DNA from 2 places in the Priestia sp. YIM B13490 genome. Region 2 is predicted to be linked to the other one. Evidence: riboswitches for the same ligand, from Rfam matches in the RefSeq annotation. Region 2 holds a riboswitch; the other holds the start of a gene.

Region 1 (9,878 bases), on a different contig from region 2:
ACCGAGATGTGAGTCAAGGTCTTCTTGTAGAGGTTTATAATCGAAAAGTAGTCGTTAAAAGGCGAGATTTTCACGCAAATAAGTGGACAGGAGAAGCGTGGGAAATTAACATACCTGCAGATGCAAAAAAGTTTCACTACACGAATGAACGAGATTTAGTAAAACCGATTTTTCTCCCAAGCTCTACTATTTCTGTTATACAAGAAAAAGCTTCATCGAATCAGCTGTATATCCAGTTTACGCAAGCGGTGGATAATCTGATGGTTCATTCTTATCGCATTACCGTCAAAAATAAACAAACTGGAGAAGTGGTCAAAACATATAATGCATTTTCTCAATACTACAGCGATCCCGTTCCGGATGTTCTAAGTCTTCCGTTATCAGGTTTACAGCCTCATACTGCGTATCAAATAGAAGTAGCGGCAGTGGATGCGTTTGACAATCAAAGCGACCAAAAATTAATCATTGAAGGCTCTACTAAATAGCTAAAAGAATCCTGATTTTTATTGATTCTTTTAGCTTTTTTTCATCTGTTTTTAATGTTATTTTCATTAGATTTTTAAGTGGAGTTGCTACACTGAAACTGTATTTAAAGTCATAATATGTAATTTTAATGAAAGTATCAAAAATCAAAAGGAGTTTGTATGAAAGGATCTTTTGTACGTTTTTTAGTAGTGGGACTGGTCAATACAGCAGTAGGTCTTTCCATTATGTATGTGCTGCTTCATATTTTTCATCATTACTGGGCAGCAACGTTTATCGGAAACGCAGCAGGAGCAGTCGTCAGCTACGTGTTAAATCGAATATTTACGTTTAAAAGCGGAGTTCATTTATCTACAAGCATACTGCGTTTTATTTTGGTTATCGGCGTTTGCTACGGCTTGTCTTACTATATTGGACTGCAGTTCTCCAGCTGGTTATTGCATCAACTTCCTGCTGCTGTGCGTCCGTTCAAAAAAGACGTCGGTATATTAATCGGAACAGGTCTGTATACGCTTTTAAATTATACGGGTCAAAAATACTTTGTATTCAATACAAAAAAAGAAGCAGTCGTCGTACACGATTAGCTTCTAGCAATTATGAAATGGAAATAGGTGTTAACAGATGAAGAAAGAAACAGCTATGAATAAAGAAAAAACATTGCTTATTATCGCTTTCCTTTTGCTGCTTGCGTATGTATCCCCTATGTTTTTGCTCGGGGAAAATTCACATATACGCGTGCACGATAATTTAGACTCAAATATTACGTGGTATAAAGTTCTGCATCGAAGCGGAGAGCTGTTTGGCTCCAGTCATGCCGTATTACCTCAAATTATTAATGGATTGCCGAGGAATACGTTTGGAACAGAATTTAGCGGTATTCAGTGGCTGTATGGTTTATTTCCGACCATGCTTGCGTACAGTCTCAGCCAAACGATCACGCGCGTATTTGCTTTAATTGGAATGTACTTATTATTAAAAAAGCATTTTATTAAAAGTGAGGATGCTTATGCGATTCGAGTGCTTGTATCACTTGCTTTTGCACTTACGCCATTTTGGCCTTCGGGCATGCTGAGTACATTAGGACAGCCGCTGGCGCTGTGGGCGTTTTTAACCATTCGAAACCGCGAAGGAACGTGGAAGGAATGGCTTACTCTTTTATTACTTCCGTTTTACGCGAGCTTTGTTCTAGGATTTTTCTTCTTTTTAACGGCGATGGGAATGCTGTGGCTAAGAGATGCAGTTAAAAAACGAGTTTGGAATATTCCTTTTTTAAGCAGTATTGCAGCGATGACCGCTGTCTTTCTGCTCATTGAATACCGTCTTGTTGATTCTCTTTTATTTCCCGAGGCCCCGACGAGTCGAAATGAATTTTTAAGCTCTACTCTAAGTTTCGGACATTCCGTTCGCCTTGCTTTTAAGAACTATACGCTTGGGCATACGCATGTAATGACGCTTCATACCTTTGTGATTTTACCGCTTTCTTTTATCGTACTTTGGATCGTTGCTCGGAATCAGAAGGGGAAGCTTGAAAAAACGTTTTTGCAGTTATTTATCCTTAATCTACTACTGTCGATTTGGTATGCGTTTTGGTTTTATAAAGGATGGGAGCCGTTAAAAGAAAAATATCAGCTTTTTAATACGTTTAACTTTGCTAGATTTCATTTTTTACGCCCGCTCATTATTTATTTGATGTTTGCAGTTGGCAGCTATGTTTTATGGAAACGGAGCAAGGCGTGGAAAAAGTTTGTGTGGGTGTGTTTGATTTTACAGCTGCTTGTGTTATTTATAGCGAACCCTGAGCTTTATTATCGCTACAATCACGAGCCGTCAGTCAAAGAATTTTATGCTGTCCATCAATTCGATGAAATCAGCAGATATATAGGGAAACCTAAATCATCTTATCGGGTAGCAAGCATTGGGCTTCATCCATCAATTGCTCAGTATAACGGCTTTTATACGCTCGATACGTATAACAACTTCTATCCGTTAACGTATAAACATGAGTTTCGCAAAATCATTGCCAAAGAGCTTGATAAAAATAAAAAGTTAGAAAGTTACTATGATCACTGGGGCAACCGCTGCTATGTGTTTGTTAGCGAGCTAGGGAAAAAATATGATTACCGAAAAGACTCAACGAAAAAAATCCGTCATTTGCAGCTTAATATCAGCCAATTTAAAAAAATGGGCGGTCGCTATATCTTTTCAGCTGTGCCAATCGAAAATGCTGAAAGTGACGGTTTGCACTTTTTAAAAGCGTTTAACGATAAACAGTCCGCTTGGAAAGTGTATGTATATGAAGCAAAGTAAGGGGGCAATAACATGAACAGACCTATTTTAACGATTGTTGTTCCATGTTACAACGAAGAAGAAGTATTCACAGAAACATCTTTTCAATTAACTACTGTAGTAAAAGAACTGATAAATGAACGTCTTGTATCAAGTGAAAGTACCATTTTATTTGTAGACGATGGAAGCAAAGACAGCACGTGGTCGCTTATTGAAAAAGAAAGCTGCAGCAATTTGTTTGTAAAAGGGTTGAAGCTAGCGCGGAATGTAGGACATCAAAATGCTTTGCTCGCAGGACTAGAAGCAGCCCATAAGCAATCTGACTGCGTCATTTCCATTGACGCAGATTTACAAGATGATATCAGCGTTATTCGTACTTTTATAGAGAAATATTGGCTCGGGTATGAAGTCGTATATGGTGTTCGAGACAGCAGAGAAACTGATACATTTTTTAAACGAACCACGGCAGTAGGGTTTTACCGTTTTATGAATAAGCTAGGAATTCAGCTCGTTCAAAATCACGCCGATTTTCGTCTCATGAGCAAACGTGCTCTTGGTGAACTTATGAAATATAAAGAAGGCAACGTCTTTTTACGAGGCCTTGTACCATTAGTAGGATTTCGCTCCACGGAAGTCACATATGACCGCAAAGAACGGACAGCGGGCGAATCAAAATATCCGTTAAAGAAAATGCTTGCTTTTGCATTTGATGGAATTACATCTTTTAGCGTAGCGCCGATACGCTTATTGACGCTGCTTGGAGGAGCTTCTTTTCTCTTTAGTATTGCGTTTGGTATTTATGCGCTGATTCAAAAATATTTAGATCATACGCAAATCGGCTGGACGTCTCTTATTTTATCAATTTGGCTTGTAGGCGGCTTGCAGCTAATGGGAATGGGTCTTGTCGGAGAATACATTGGCAAGATTTTTAACGAAGTGAAACAGCGTCCTAAATATGCGATTGAAAGAGATTTATATACAAAACACTCATTAGACAAACAAAAAGATTTGCTTATGCATTAATTTAAGAAGCTTCTCCTAAATGGAGAGGCTTTTTTTGTTAAAGCGTTTATCATAATTTTTGAGTGAACAGGAAATGCTACTACTAAAATTTCTAAGGAGATCAAAATCTATGAAAAGACTATTTTATACAGTCAGCACTTTTTGTTTTGTTTGGCTTGCTTTTGCAGCCATTCATGTCAGCGCTCTTTCGATTGAGAAGCTTCCAATGAAGAAATCATCTGAACAATGGTCGGTTGAACTGACAAAAGCGAGCATGACGGGAGATAATCAGCTAAAGTGGAAAAATAACGTCTATCATACATATGGATTAACCGTTGAAAACATTGGAAAAGACGTAGAGCGCGTGCATGTCCAAGCTTTTCGGCACGAAGGAAAAAATAAGGCGAAATACAGCTTGTTTTCTCCTATTGAAAGGTCTAACTTAAGCAAAAGCGGTCAGCGTTTTCGCTACGCGAATTTTGCTGTTCCTGGAAAAGCGGCAAGTTTAGACATTATGATTAACTGGACGGACGAACGAGGCAATCATCAAGAACATTTTGAATTTAAATAAAAGTCTTCGCTTAGGCGAAGACTTTTTTTGCAGGAATTTATCCTCGCATGTGGAAAACGAACACGAAAGGAGAGATCCATAATGATTGCAAAAGCTACTGAAGAAGAATTACAGGAAATTCGGACGAAATCTGCTGATGCGCTGTTTGAAGGAACGATGAAGCAGTTTCATCCGTCAGCTGAACGCGTAAATGAACTAGTTGGTAGTGCCTTTGAAAAAGGCTGTTATTATTTAGTTTTAAGACAAGAAAATAAACTCGCAGGCTGGGTTCTTATCGGCCCATCTACCGACTTCTTTTCAAAAGAAGAAATTGGCTTTATCTACGAATTATATGTTGTACCCGAATACCGCGGGCAAGGTTTAGCCAAGCCGTTAATGCAAAAAGCAATTGATGAATTGTCTATCAAAGGATACCCTGAAATCAGACTCAGCGTTCATGCTGGGAATTTTGCACAGCATGTGTATCGTGAACTTGGCTTTGTAGATAAACAAATATCAATGAGCTTCCAAGTGGCAAAACGTCCGTAACGTTGATGAATGTCAGCGAGTCCATAAAACATAAGATGTTATACATGCGATGAGGTTCGGTAATGAAAGTAAAAGTAAATAAGTAGCCCAAACAGCGCCTTTATCTAGTACTTCAACGGCTCCTCCAGCTGTATTGTCTGAGGAGGGGGGGGCTTCAAGCGCGTTCATAATCAAAGCCGCTGCTGCTAAAATAATCCCTCCAATACTTCCGGTTGTTTTGACAATTGCAATATGGAAAGTAGATGAAAAGGCAATGCTGAGAAGCAGCAGCAAGCTTCCCAAAAAAGCAGATAACATATATCGTTTCATGTGCTCACCATCCTTTATGAAAGCATACCATATTTTACTTCTTTTTTCTTTTTATTGAAAAGCTATTGACGTAACCTATAAAACATATTAGAATAGTCAGAAATAATTTAAAAACGAAATATTCTTATCTAGAGAGGTGGAGGGACTGGCCCTTTGAAACCTCAGCAACCACAATTATTGAATGGTGCTAATTCCAGCATAGCCTAGCTCTGACAGATAAGAAGAGGAATCTTTTTCTATGATGAAATCCTCTTCTTAGGAAGAAACATTTCGTATAGAAAAGGTGATGACATTGAATAATACACAAACGAATTTATGCATTAATGATTATTTAGATCTATACTTATTAGCAAAAGAAATAAAAGACGAAACGTGGCAGCAGGAAATTTTAGAGGCGCTAAAAACGCATCAAAATCGTTCATTTGAAGAAAAACAATCCGCTCTAGTTCAAGAGATATGGGAAGATTTTAAACAGTTAAATGAAGATATTTCTTTTACGTATCGCTTAATTCAAGAAGAGCCAACTAACGAACAATTTCAGGCTAACTTAAGGCACTTGAGAGAACGGCGGATCACGCTGAGCCGTGAGTTATATTTAGCTAAAAAACAGTATGTTGAACACACGCAATAAAAAGATCCGCTTGAGAAACAAGCGGTTTTTTTGCGTAAAAATGTTAGAATCGTTATATTTCGGGTAGTAAATAGATAAGACAAGCAAAGGAGGGATAACAGTGGCTCAAGGTGTATTGTGTGAAGTGAATGAGTGCATGTATTGGAAATCCGGAAATAAATGCAGTGCAGAGTCCATTTACGTTGTGAGTCCTGAAAGTAGTCACCATGTTTCTGAAACGGAAGAACCTGGCTGTAAAACTTTTGAACCCGCGAGATAAATGCTAGTTTTTATAAAAAAGCATAAAATGAACGATGCGCTGACGGAGTTGAGTCGGCGTTTTTCTATTTTTAAAAAATACTATTACTTAAGTGCAATAATAAATACATAGTAAAAAAGTAGTGCCTATGTCTAATTGTGCGTTTAAACAAAATGATAAGATAATTTTTTTGTTTTTCGACAAAAGAAAAGTGAGGGAAAGGTGATAGAATACAAATATACAGCCTAGCTGTCTTTTAGCACAAATTTATATGAAAGCGCTAACAAAAAAGGCTGTGTTCATCTCGTTTTGACAGATTGGAAAAAGGGGAGACGTTTATGCAGGGGAAAACTCAGGGGAAAGAATTGAAACGCGGGTTAGAAGAAAGACATGTGACGCTGATGTCCTTAGGAGCAGCCATAGGGGTAGGACTGTTTCTTGGATCTGCATCTGCTATTAAATTAGCAGGGCCAGGAATATTATTGGCGTACGGATTTAGCGGAATGATTATGTTTTTTATTATGAGAGCACTTGGAGAAATGGCGATTCAAAAACCTGTTGCAGGTTCATTCAGCAAGTACGCACGCGACTACTTAGGGCCGCTTGCTGGTTATTTAACAGGTTGGAACTACTGGTTTTTATGGGTTGTAACATGTATGGCTGAAATTACAGCCGTTGGTATTTATATGGGGTATTGGTATCCGGATGTACCAAACTGGATTTGGGCGTTATCGGCGCTTGTCATCATGACAACGGTTAACTTCTTAGCTGTTAAGGCATATGGTGAACTGGAATTTTGGTTTGCACTTATTAAAATTTTAGCGATTGTATTAATGATTGCCGTTGGATTATTAATGATCGTGTTCGGAATCGGCAACGGCGGCGTTGCGACTGGTATCAAAAACTTGTGGGACAACGGCGGACTGTTCCCGAACGGATTCAAAGGTATTTTGCTGTCGCTGCAAATGGTCATGTTTGCGTATTTAGGAATTGAAATGATCGGCGTTACCGCGGGAGAAGTGAAAAATCCCGAAAAATCTCTAGCAAGAGCGATTGATTCTGTCTTTTGGCGTATTCTGATTTTCTACGTCGGTGCGTTATTTGTCATTATGTCGATTTATCCGTGGCAAGAGATTGGTTCACAGGGAAGCCCGTTTGTATTAACATTTGAAAAAATCGGCATTCCAGCGGCGGCTGGTATCATTAACTTTGTTGTACTAACAGCAGCTCTTTCTTCTTGTAACAGCGGTATTTTTAGTACAGGCCGTATGCTGTTTAACTTAGCAGAACACGGAGAAGCACCAAAAGGATACGGTCAGCTTACAAAGGGCGGCGTACCGGGAAAAGCTGTTTTGGCATCAGCAGGTGCGCTATTAGTCGGAGTAGCGTTAAACTACATTGTGCCTGCCAAAGTATTTACGTGGGTAACAAGTATTGCAACATTCGGTGCGATTTGGACATGGGGAATTATTTTGCTTTCTCAAATTAAATATCGCAAAACGTTAAAAACAGGTGAAGAGGCAAAGCTGAAATACAAAATGCCTTTATTTCCGTTAACATCTTATGTGTCACTTGCGTTCCTAGCGCTGGTAGTGGTTCTCATGGCATATAATCCAGATACAAGAATTGCAGTTGTCATCGGACCATTATGGTTTATCGGTCTTATTATCGCGTACTACGCAAAAGGATTTCATAAACGAAGTCAAAGTTCAGCTGCAGCTGAGCAAAAGCTAGTGAAATAACAGAAAAGACCTCTTTCTTGGAAAGAGGTCTTTTTTCATTAGTTTATGTGTGAATGATTAGTTTATTTTAAGGGATCATTGGTACGGATAAATAATGTAGAAAATATTCTATTTATTCTGTACTATTTAGTTAGAGAATTCGTTAATGATTAAACGGTAATTGAAAGTGGATGAGTATGTTAGTTTTATGCTTTTTAACGCCACACAGTGCATCGAAAAGTTGGGAGGACATATGCAGAAATGATTGAAACATTTAGTGAAAAAGACATAAAAGGTTTGCTGCTGTTATCGCAGCTGGAAAAATGGGATTATAGTGAAGCAGATTTACATACGATTTTTTCATCTGGAGACGTATTTGGTCATAGAAATGAGAACGGAGACATCGTATCAAGTGTGGCCGTAATTTCGTACAAAAATCAGTCAGCTTTTATAGGAATGGTGATTGTGAGAAAAGATTACCGAAAACAAGGGTTAGCCGGGCAGCTCATGAAGCACTGTCTGCAAGTTCTTTCCCCTGAGATGAATGCCTACTTAATTGCGACAAAAGAAGGTGAGCACTTATATCAAACAACAGGGTTTAAAACCGTGGACTATGTAAGTAAATACATAATCAGTGAATACACACCAAGAGCATTTAAAGTTTCAGGATTTTATACACGACCCTTAAAGAGAAGTGACTTCAAAGGGATTGTAAAGCTTGATGAAGCAGCATTTGGAGATAATAGAAAGCTATTTTTAAAAAGTAGAATTCAGCAAGCTGAAAAAGCAGTTGTCTTACAAAACGAACAAAATAAAATGACGGGCTATGGTTTAGCGGTTCGTACGCCGAGCAATATCGTGATTGGTCCCGTAGTTGCTCCAAACGCTGAAGCAGCGATGCTAGTCATTGATGAACTAGCGAAGAATTACAAAGAAAAGCTGAGAATTGACCTGTCTTCTCATGAGGAAACGTTAAAGAAACTTGTGGAAAATCACGGATTTCAGCTTCAAAATGAGCCTCCTGTTATGGCGTATGGTGTCAATCCTCTCCCTGCTAGACAGGGCAATCTTTTTGCTATAGCAGCTCAGGCGTTTGGATAAAAAGAAAGGAGAAGCTCCTTTCTTCGCGTCTACCGAATTCTATCAATTTTAAATCCATTATCAATTTGATGAAAGCCGGCTTTTGGATAGTAGTTCATAGCAGAAGGAGCGGAAAGTAAAATCAGCGCGGTTTCTTCGCCGATTTCTGATTGAACGTGTTTGATGAGCTGTGTACCGATTCCTTGCTTTTGATAGTCTTTTACAACAGCTAAATCCGATAAATAGCAGCAGTAGCTAAAATCTGTTAACGCTCTGGCTATGCCAATGAGTTCGCTGCCGTTCCAAGCGGTAATAGTAAGAGAAGCGTGATCAAGCATTCTTTGAATTCGATCAAGGTCTTGTGCAGGACGTTTAATACCTGAATGTACAAACACTTCAGCGGCTTGTTCTGCACGGATTGAGACATTGGTTTTATAAATAATGGTCATTGTGTCATCTCCTTGAAGGATAAGATATAGTCCAGTTTATAAAGAAACTGAATGGAGAGTAAGTGTCAGAAACGGTAATTTTAATAGTATCAGTTAGAAAGGAACGAACACCATGTTAGAGTTAATGCCTTTGCTTGATAAAAGAAAAACAGATCCCTTGTACATGCAGCTTTATATCTACATAAAAAAACAAATTCAAAAAGGTACCATTCCGCCTCATGAAAAACTGCCTTCCAAACGAAAGCTAGCTCTTCATTTAAGCATTAGCCAAAATACGGTTGAAGCAGCTTATGTACAGTTAGAAGCTGAAGGCTATATCGAGATACTAGCCAGGAAAGGAGCATTTGTAAAAGAGATAAAAAATGAAGTCGTGCTTCAAAAACAGCCTCCCGCCTATGTCTCTTTCCCGCAAGAAGAACGGAAATCGACTGCTATTGATTTTAGCCACGGAAAGATAGATGTGGAGAAATTTCCGTATAATACGTGGAAAAAACTAACGGTGCAAGCTATTTATCATGGTGAAAGCCAGCTTTTTTACAGCGGACATCCAGAGGGAGAACTGCTTCTTCGCCAAGAAATT
Region 2 (9,878 bases):
ACAGCTAAAACAGCAATGATAAGAGCAAATATAAGTCCTAAAATAAAAAAGCTCTGTCCTTTCATAAGCTGCACTTCCTTTCTTTACATGGTCATTACAACTTTTATAGCGTAACCACTCATCTTAAGTGTTTGTTATCTTGCTTATAGGTATACGTATCCACATTTAAACAAAATCAAACATTTTCTTGATTATATATATCTTTCTTTTAAAACACAATATATCGATTGGTGTAGAAACTTTGACATGTCCAAAGACCTGGTATGTCGAACTTTTGGAATAAAGAGCTCGCGTATCCTTTTTTGCTTAAGCAGAGGGAGAGACTGGCATTTAACTCATATATGCACAAAGAGACCTTTATCTATTAAAGGTCTCACTGTTAATAAAGGGGTATAAACACAAGATGAAAATCAGTCCAGAAGCTGAGACTTTGGCTTAATTGCATTAAACTATTTCATTATCTATCGCCTGGAGCAGGATGGTCTACACCTTTGACATGATGCCGATGCTGGTTGTCTTCGCTGGTATAAAAGTCATAATAGTGAACATGCATACCGTTGCCAATGGGAATAGCGGGACCAGAGTAGGCTTTGTAATGATGTGTATGTCCGTCTTCAAAAACAACATAGCCTTCTGTATAGTGAATGTGGCTTCCATCCTCGCTTTGAATTGGAGGAGACGTTACATCGAGGCACTGATGGACATGTCCTGACGCAACAGAAGTGTAGTCCACTGAGCCATGATTATGATGAGGAACAAACCCCGAAATAAAATCATCTTTGCCTATTTTTTTCATTTTACTTCCCCCTATAAATTCAATTTTAAAAAACTGTTTAAGTAAATTTTTTAAATGGACATCTAAATTTCTCTGTTTAGTTAAATTCAAAAATACATGCTATTGATATGAACAAAGAAAAATAAATATGACTTTTGATAATCAGGATTTATAAAATGGGTAGTTTTCCTGTGTGTTTGCCGTTTCTACTTGATAACTTTCACATATATTTATTAAGGTAGGACAAGTCATTACAAGAGAGGAAGTCAGCATAATGAGTTGGGAAAATAAAAAGAGTCTATGTCAGGAGTTTGCGAGAATTCTAGGTGGACAAGGCAGTTTAGATGAAAATGGCGTTTGTTTGGTACAAAAATTTCGGACGATTCGTTTTAAAATTTTAGGGCGTCCAACACGCTCTCCGTTAGTTACTCCTCAATTTTTTACTTTTGAAGATTTAGATAGCAAGGGAAGAGCGCTAAATCTAGGTGAAACCGTGCTTTTGCAAGAAGAGGTAAATCCATTATTAACGGAGCTTAGAAAAAGAGATATTAAGGTTACGGCCGTTCACAACCATTGGCTATTTGAAGAGCCGAGAGCAATGTATATGCATTTTGAATCCGTAGAACCACCGTTAGATTTTGCACGAAAAGTAAGAGAAGCGTTTAAAGTATTAAAAGGATAGAAAGCAGTTTTTTATAGAATCAGTTTATTCTTACTTACTGCTTCTAAAATTAGATTAATAAAACTTTAAACATGTATATTATATATTGGTTTATAAACTGCGCTTGAATGAACCTATCAGGTTAACTAATTTTTGAGCAGTGAGATTATTCGGGTACTTCTATCCAAATAAAAAAAGCACGCGTTCGCCGCGTGCTTTTTTTATGTATAAACTTAAAATGCGTTTAGGGTGTTATCGCTTAACCACTGTTTGCGTTCAGCTGCATCTTCGAATAACTCATCTGCATTTGTAAATTGAGAAGCAATGACATATTCAATTGTTGCAAGAGGAGCTGTTAGCAAACGCCAGTTTAATACGATTGTATTATCTTGAGTCGTAGCGTATTCTTCACCTAACTCGTCCCACTTAACAGATTCAGGAGCATTGTCTGCAGTTTTTTTAACAGATTTCAAAGCTTCTTGGAATTTTTCACCTGCGCGGCCTTGGTACCATTCTGTTAACAGTTGTCCAATACCTTCATTTGTTTGCTGCTCGTTCCAGCTTTCAGGTACTGTAGCAATGAATTTTGCACGGAATGTCATTTCAGCCTTTGCTACATCTCCACGAACGATGTTTAAGCGGTATTGACGTCCTAGGTAAGGGAATTTGTCTCCCTCTTCAAAAGAACCAGTTTTAGCTGCAGAAGCTGCTGCTTTAGGAGCCTCTTTTTTAGCTGTTTCTTTTTTTACTGCTTCTTTCTTTGGAGCAGCTGGCTTTTCCTCAGCTGGCTGTGAACCGTTTAGTTGTTTTAAAATCCATGTTGCTTTGCGTGCGATGATTGAACGCACATTGTTTTCATTAAGACCTCTTGGGATAATAACTTTTACCCCTTCTTTGTCACAAATTTGCACCGTGATATCGGTTCTATTTGGAACGACTTCAATTTTGTAGTCAATTGTTTGATTGCCTGTTTGATACGTATACATAAAATTTTTCGTACTCCTTTCTACAAATCTTCATTTTATAAGCAAAGGTAGAGTTTGGTCAAATGAAAGAATAATCAGACAGTTATCAACTGCTGTTGCAGCGCCTTACAGAATGAAATGTATTCCAATATTTAGTGGAAAAGCGCCAATAATAATTGTTTCAATTCTTCTTTAGTTTTTACAAAAAAATATAAAAATATGCCGATACTACTAATATAGATTAGACATTCTATGTCTTTAGATTGTATAGGGGATGAAAAAATGAAAAAAGCTTTTCAAAGTTTACGCATGAAAATGCTATGTATGATTGCAGCCATGATGACCATAACATCTACTGTAATTGAAGTAACAAATTATTATCTTATTGTGAAACAAGAGCAAGCAGCTTCGATTACGCTAGTGATTACATTTCTGTTTGTTTCTTTTACAACTACCGTGTTCTATTTTATCATACGTCGCTACATAATTGCGGTTGAAAATTTGTCAAAAACAATGAAAGGGATTTCAAACGGTGATTTATCTGTAGATCTTGCTCCTTTGAAAGGGAAAAATGAGATTAGTACACTCATATCTTCATTTAATGAAATGATGATTCACATGAGAATGCTGCGTCAGAAAATAAGTAAAACAAAGAGCACGGTCAGTCATTCCTCAGAGCAACTGTTTGCAAGCATGGAGGAAACAAAAACAGCTGTGACAGAAGTTACGATGTCGATTCAAGAAATTGCTGCGGGTTCTGATAAGCAGTTGCTAAATGTGGTTGAAACCGAGCAAGCTATGGTGGATATGGCCAAGCTCCTTCAGAAAATGACTGATCATTCTTCAAGGGTACAGCAATCGATGAACAGAGCCTCTGAACATGCTTCCACTGGAAATGTTTCGGTGAAAGAGGTGACGAACCAAATGAATAAAATCTATGAATCAGTTAAGATATCCACTAGTGAAGTAAAGGGACTCGAAGATCGTTCTACAGAGATTGGACGAATTATTGACACGATTACAAGAATTGCTGAACAAACAAATCTTCTTGCACTTAATGCTGCTATTGAAGCTGCAAGAGCTGGGGAACATGGAAAAGGCTTTGCTGTAGTAGCAGGAGAAGTACGTAAGCTAGCGGAAGAATCTAAAACGTCCGCTATACAAATCAGTCATCTGTTAAAAGAAATTGAAGCGCAGGCAAAGCAGGCTTATCAAAACATGGAAGTCAATACAGAAGAAGTCACACTTGGTATTGCCACTGTCGAAGATGTAAATGAACAATTTTCCACAATCATGGAAGATGTTTTTGCTGCTCAAGAACAAATGAACAAAATGACAAAGGCAACAGGAGAGATTGATGGGTATTCGTTCAAGGTAATGGAGTCTGTCATGGGCCTTTCAGAGGTTGCTAAACAAGCAGCTGCTTATGCTGAAGAAGTAGCTGCGGCTTCACAGGAGGAGTTAGCATCTATAGAAGAACTTGTGGTGTTGGCAGCTACTTTAAAAGCTACGGTAAGTGAATCCTGAAGTTGATCTTGGTATATACGTAATGAGGCTGTGAAAAAAGTATTTTCGTTGCAGGAAGATCCGAACGATGAATGGAGATTCTTGATAGAGAATCCAACTTCGTTTAGATCTTTTCATGGTTATGTTGGACGTAGGTTTCATGTATGTAGGTGCTTCTAGCTACTGGTTGGAGGGCAAGATGAAGACTTCTGGGGGAAAAGGGGAAGAGGTGAGCCACCCAGGAGCATAAGTGACGAGGAGGCTTAGCTGCCGCCTGCGGAAAGCGAAGGTTTGCACGAAAATCGACAGCGGTGTAACAAACAGTCCAGCTCATGTATCCCATTTCTTCGTCTTCAGCTTGGAGTGATTTAGTTATGTCTCAATCTCTTTTGTTTTATTTATACCCTTTATAGAAAACGATAAATAGAATTGACACGTTATAAAAGCAGTTGTATAGTGAGTACGCAAGGCGGCAGTCTGTCTTTTTTAATTCTTAGTAAACTTATAAGTTAAATAAAATATTTAAGCACTACATAAGGAGGCGAAGAGATGAAAAATGAATTCCGTTTGGCAACAAATGACGACGCAGATAACTTATTGAACTTAACTCTACAAGCATATAAGCCTATTCGAGAGCTAGGCATTCCTTTCTTAGCAGCTACTGCTGATCTTGCCCTCGTTAAGAAAAATATTTCTCAAAACCTTTGCTATGTATATGAAGAAGATAAAAGAATCGCTGCAACTGTGTCTATACGAATGCCTTGGGGAGAACATCCAGGTCCGTTTGCTGTTCCGCATCTTTGGTGGTTTGCAGTAGACCCGTCGTTTGCCAGGAAAGGCGTTGGATCTAAGCTGCTGCATCTAGTAGAGGAAGAGATAATAAAAAATATGTTTAAATCACCAGGTGTGTCTTTAGGAACAGCAAAAGAACATCCTTGGTTAGTTGAGATGTATGAACGAAAAGGATATGTTCAAGCTAAAGAAAAGCGCCTTGCAGAAGGTTATACGACCGTATTTCTTTATAAAAAATTCAATAAGGTACACTCTTTGTCGTAAAAGATAGAGAAGTGATCCAAATTAAGAAATGTGAAAGAGTGATAAATATGACAGATCAATTACTACTAAATGAGTTAATAGACATACGCCGTGAGCTGCACCGGTTTCCAGAGCTTTCAATGAAAGAATATGAAACAACTAAACGTATTAAAAAGTGGTTAAAGCACTATGATATTTCTATAGCGGATGCATTCCAATTAGACGTAGGGACAGTAGCAGAAATTGTAGGAGGAAAGCCGGGACCTACTATCGCTATTCGAGCTGATATTGATGCGCTGCCAATTGAAGAAAAAACCAATCTGCCATTTGCTTCTGAAGTAAACGGTGTTATGCACGCGTGCGGCCATGATTTTCATACGGCTTCTATAATCGGAGCAGCTATCCTTCTTAAAGAGCGTCAGCAGGAGCTTTGCGGTACGATTCGATTTATCTTTCAGCCAGCCGAAGAAACGGCTTCAGGGGCAAAAATGCTAGTTGAAAAAGGTGTGCTCGAAGGAGTGGAAGCGATATTTGGGATGCATAACAAACCGGATCTTCCTGTAGGAACCATTGGTATCAAACCGGGACCTTTAATGGCAAGCGTTGATCGTTTTGAAATTGACGTCAAAGGAGTAGGAGGTCACGCGGGTATTCCTGAAAAAACAATAGATCCGATTGCTGCTGCTGGTCAAATTGTTACTAGTTTACAAACCATTGTCAGCCGTAATCTCAGCCCCTTTCAAAATGTTGTTGTCAGCATAACTCAAATCCACGGAGGGAGCTCGTGGAACGTCATTCCTGACAAAGTAACGCTTGAAGGAACGGTGCGTACCTTTCAAGAAGAAGCGAGAGAAAAAATACCGGCTCTTATGAAACGAACTGCTGAAGGGATTGGCGCAGCTTTCGGGGCTTCAGTAGACGTTAAATGGTATCCATATCTTCCAGTAGTCAACAATGATGATAAGCTGGAAAAACTGGCTATTAAAGCGGCAGAGGATCTTAGTTATCAAGTCGTAGAAGCTGAACAATCGCCTGGAGGAGAAGATTTTGCCGTATATCAGCAGCATGTACCAGGATTTTTTGTATGGATGGGTACAGCTGGAGAATATGAATGGCACCATCCTTCTTTTTCATTAAATGAAGAGGCATTACTTGTAGCAGCTTCTTATTTTGCTAATCTAAGCTTTCATTTTTTGAATTCATTCCATTACCGAAAAAATTAAAATATTTTTATTTTTCTATTTACGCGGATGGAATTGTTTGATAAAATAAATTTTAAATTAAAAAGTTATCACGAGTGGACGAGAGATCTGGCTCTTTGACTCCACAGCAACCTACGAATGTAAGGTGCTCCTACCAGCAAAGCATGTGCTTTGGGTGATAAAACGGGTGAAAAACTCATTTTGCATCAAAGCAAAATGAGTTTTTTTTATTTTTCTAAAAGGAGAGGGTTTTATGAGTCATACAGCAGTTGCAGCACATACAGGAGAGAAAGCATTAAAGGAAGCAGTGAAATTATTAGGAAAGCATTATCAAGTAGCTTATCGTGAGTTAGAAACATTTTATGAAATTGTGGTCGAAAACCATGTTCGTACATATGCTGTAGGCATAGATATTAAAGATATACAAAAAGCAAATGAACTAGAAATTTATTCATCATGCTGTTCCAAGCTTGAGCGAGTAGGCTGTCTTTTATAGAAGAAGTCTGCTCGCGCCTCTATTTTTTAAGTGTTTTTAAATAGAAAGCATGGTTTTTGACAAGCAAAGAATCTGGTGGGTATAATCAATACTCACTAGGTTTTAAAATTAATCATAAATTGTCGAAATTTTTACACAAATTAAAGGTTACATTCGAAATGAATTGTGGTATGTTATAAAACAAGAATATTTTATGAAAGGAGCATTGAAATGGAAATGTCTCTTGAACACGGAAACGATGCAGGAAGCGAACAGCTTATTGATCGTATCCTAGACTTTTTAGAAGATGACCAAAAGTAAAAAAAGAGTGTGCGGTGCTATCCCTAGCCGCGCACTCTTTTTTTATCATGTGCGTAAAGGCAGCGCCATACTATGATACATAGGGATAGGATGAAAGGGTCTCTGTCAAAGGGATTGACGAATGGTTTTGTTTGATAGAAAATTTAGAAAAAGGAAAGAGATGAAGGGTATGTCGAACAAAACATCTTTGTATCAAACAAAAGAACAGTTAAAAAAACTTGTAAGCGAATTGGTTTCTATACCTAGCGTGACAGGAACGATGGCAGAAGTGGAAATGGCTGAATCGATAGCGTCGTATTTATTGAAGCTGCCTTACTTTCAAAAAAATGAGCAAGTCGAGCTTCATTCAACAGGAGACGGGCGATCGATTGTTACAGCTTTTGTTCAAGGGAAAAATACGAACAAAACAGTTGTACTAGTAAGTCATTACGATGTAGTGGATGTACAAGATTATGGACAGTGGAAAAAGGATGCTTTTCACGCTGATACATTAACGAGTACTTTTTATAACCATATGGAACAAGTTCCGGCGCACGTACAAAAAGATATGATAAAAGGAGACTGGCTTTTTGGCCGAGGAACGATGGACATGAAAGCAGGCATTGCCCTGCATATCAGTATGGTTGAACGAGCATGCAACGGAGAGTTTGACGGAAACATCCTGCTGCTGTCGGTACCGGATGAAGAAGTAAATTCGCTTGGGATGAGAAAAGCAGTGCCTGTTCTTTTAGAACTTGCCCGCAAACATCAGCTGGATTTTTCTCTCATGCTAAATGCAGAACCGGTGTTCAGCCGCTATCCTGGAGATCAAACGAACTATGTGTACTCAGGATCGATTGGAAAAATCATGCCAAGCTTTTTGTGTTATGGAAAAGAAACTCATGTAGGGGAACCGCTAGCTGGTTTAAATGCTAATTTACTAGCTTCTTATTTAACAAAAGAAATAGAATTAAACGTTGATTTTTGCGAAAAAGTAAGAGATGAAACGAGTCCACCTCCTACGGTGCTGATACAAAAAGATTTAAAAGAAGAGTATTCAGTTCAAGTTCCGCACTCTGCCGTTGTATTATTTAATTTATTTATGTTAAACCGCTCTCTTAAAGAAGTAACAGATCTGCTGTTGAAATCGGCTGAAAAAGCAGCTTTGAATGTAAAAAAACATTATAATAAAGCCGCTAGGCAGTACGCTGAGGGAATGGAGGGTTCATCTCTTGACGTGAACGTATGGACGTATGAAGAACTTTATACTCATGCAGTCAAACAGCACGGAGAAAAATATGTGCACGAAATGGAAGTAGCACTTTTGGCACAAGAGGAGGATGACAGAAATAAAACCATTAAATTAGTAAACTCTTTAGCTGGTTTATGTAAAGAAGCAGCTCCGATGATGGTCTTATTTTTTACGCCGCCTTTTTATCCGGCCGTTTGTTCACATGATGATCCGTTTGTACAAGAGATTTTGTCAAACGTACGGGCAACTGCCAAAGAGCAATTCCAATTGGAGCTAGTTGAACAAAGTTATTTTGGCGGAATTTCGGATTTAAGCTATGCCAGCCTGCAGCATCCGCTTCATACATTTAACACGTTAGTAGCCAATATGCCCCTATGGAATAAAGGGTATCATATCCCGCTAGAAGAGCTAGAGGAGCTGAAGATGCCGGTGCTGAACATTGGACCGCTGGGAAGAGATGCGCATCAATGGACCGAAAGATTAGACGTTCAGTATTCCTTTGAAATTTTGCCTCATTTCATTTATCAAGCTATAAAAGAAGCACACAAATAAACATCCGTCCGCTGATGTTTATTTGTTAAATTTAAAAGAAGCTCCTTGTACGGTAATTTGTTGCGGTGTTAGAGCGTGATCCAATTCAACCAAAAATGGACGTTCTCCAACTTTTTTTAATGTATCATGGACAACACCTTGTGTTCCGCTGCAAAAAATAAGGTTTCCTCCATTGACATATAGTTTTTGACAACGTGCATCAAGTAAAGAGTCTTTGTAGCTTTCGCCAGACTGAACGTCCAGCAGTTTCGTCCACTTGCTGATGGATTCTTCGAGGTTATGTACAGCACAGTAAATATTTTTTAGCTGCAGCTGACCAGCTTGGTGGGAAGAAAGATCCGCTAGCTTTGGCTTGCGTTTTTCTTCTGGTTCACCCCATTCAATAAAAAAAGGAAGAGGCAGGGAATCGTGGTCAGCTTCAATAAAACACATTTTCCATTGAAGTCTTTCTCCATCATTGGTTTGGCGAGAACCCGCTACAGGACCTTTTACAGTGACGTTCTTGCTTTCCAGCTCTTTTATCAGCAAATCCATATCATCTGTACGAAGTGCAAATCGGCCAAAATGACCAAGCGGTGTATGTTCGTTAACAAGCTGCTGAATAAGGTCATTATCTGTAACGTTTTGAGCTAACGCGATATCTCTAAGCCCAAGCCATTCAATATAGCTGAGGTTAAAATAAGCCAACGTATTAAAAGTGCCCCATTTTTCATGGATGCCGCCTTTAATGACATTTATTCCGTATTCGTTTAGTTCTTTCTGAGCTTTAATAGGATCAGGTGAAAAATGAACAAGATGATCAAAAGATAAGTGCATGGATAGGCCTCCTTTTAAGAGAGATTCTTTCCCATTATTATACGTTGTTTTCCTTTTCAAGAAGAGTAAAACGAATGATTATGTAAAATAAAAATCTTAAAAAAAGCAAGCCGCGTATGTTTTAAACTCGACTTGCTTTAGATTTATTTAGCGACGACAGCCATGCCCTTTAAAGCAGCAGCCAAATGATTTATTAAACCATGGGTATGAGCAGCAAGGTGAACCGCAGCGACAGCGGCGACGGCTAGAACGACGAGTAGAACGGCGAGTAGAACGGCGAGTAGAACGACGAGTAGAACGGCTAGAACGACGAGTAGAACGGCGAGTAGAACGGCGAGT

What was found. A riboswitch is a leader RNA that binds a small molecule or an ion and turns the genes downstream of it on or off. The one in region 2 is predicted to bind S-adenosylmethionine.
Region 1: linked by a shared signal. The riboswitch ahead of ACFX4R_RS00865 (hypothetical protein) and the one ahead of ACFX4R_RS07145 (hypothetical protein) in region 2 are both predicted to bind S-adenosylmethionine.

What each region holds. Positions count from the first base shown of each region.
Region 1 is NZ_JBHZOT010000001.1:166,214-176,091, forward strand. It holds gene ACFX4R_RS00830 (metallophosphoesterase) at 1-485, shown strand, start outside; gene ACFX4R_RS00835 (GtrA family protein) at 645-1,067, shown strand; gene ACFX4R_RS00840 (DUF6044 family protein) at 1,105-2,790, shown strand; gene ACFX4R_RS00845 (glycosyltransferase family 2 protein) at 2,803-3,792, shown strand; gene ACFX4R_RS00850 (hypothetical protein) at 3,902-4,342, shown strand; gene ACFX4R_RS00855 (GNAT family N-acetyltransferase) at 4,424-4,870, shown strand; gene ACFX4R_RS00860 (hypothetical protein) at 4,883-5,179, opposite strand; SAM riboswitch class I at 5,301-5,402, shown strand; gene ACFX4R_RS00865 (hypothetical protein) at 5,466-5,810, shown strand; gene ACFX4R_RS00870 (DUF1540 domain-containing protein) at 5,911-6,069, shown strand; gene alaP (alanine permease AlaP) at 6,387-7,790, shown strand; gene ACFX4R_RS00880 (GNAT family N-acetyltransferase) at 8,031-8,870, shown strand; gene ACFX4R_RS00885 (GNAT family N-acetyltransferase) at 8,900-9,298, opposite strand; gene pdxR (MocR-like pyridoxine biosynthesis transcription factor PdxR) at 9,411-9,878, shown strand, end outside.
Region 2 is NZ_JBHZOT010000002.1:334,159-344,036, reverse strand. It holds gene ACFX4R_RS07180 (LapA family protein) at 1-65, opposite strand, end outside; gene ACFX4R_RS07175 (YmaF family protein) at 458-796, opposite strand; gene ACFX4R_RS07170 (DUF1259 domain-containing protein) at 1,050-1,457, shown strand; gene ACFX4R_RS07165 (M48 family metallopeptidase) at 1,670-2,422, opposite strand; gene ACFX4R_RS07160 (methyl-accepting chemotaxis protein) at 2,684-3,928, shown strand; gene ACFX4R_RS07155 (GNAT family N-acetyltransferase) at 4,457-4,963, shown strand; gene ACFX4R_RS07150 (M20 peptidase aminoacylase family protein) at 5,011-6,165, shown strand; SAM riboswitch class I at 6,228-6,329, shown strand; gene ACFX4R_RS07145 (hypothetical protein) at 6,398-6,640, shown strand; gene ACFX4R_RS07140 (M20/M25/M40 family metallo-hydrolase) at 7,110-8,723, shown strand; gene ACFX4R_RS07135 (VOC family protein) at 8,742-9,539, opposite strand; gene ACFX4R_RS07130 (CotG/ExsB N-terminal domain-containing protein) at 9,687-9,878, opposite strand, start outside.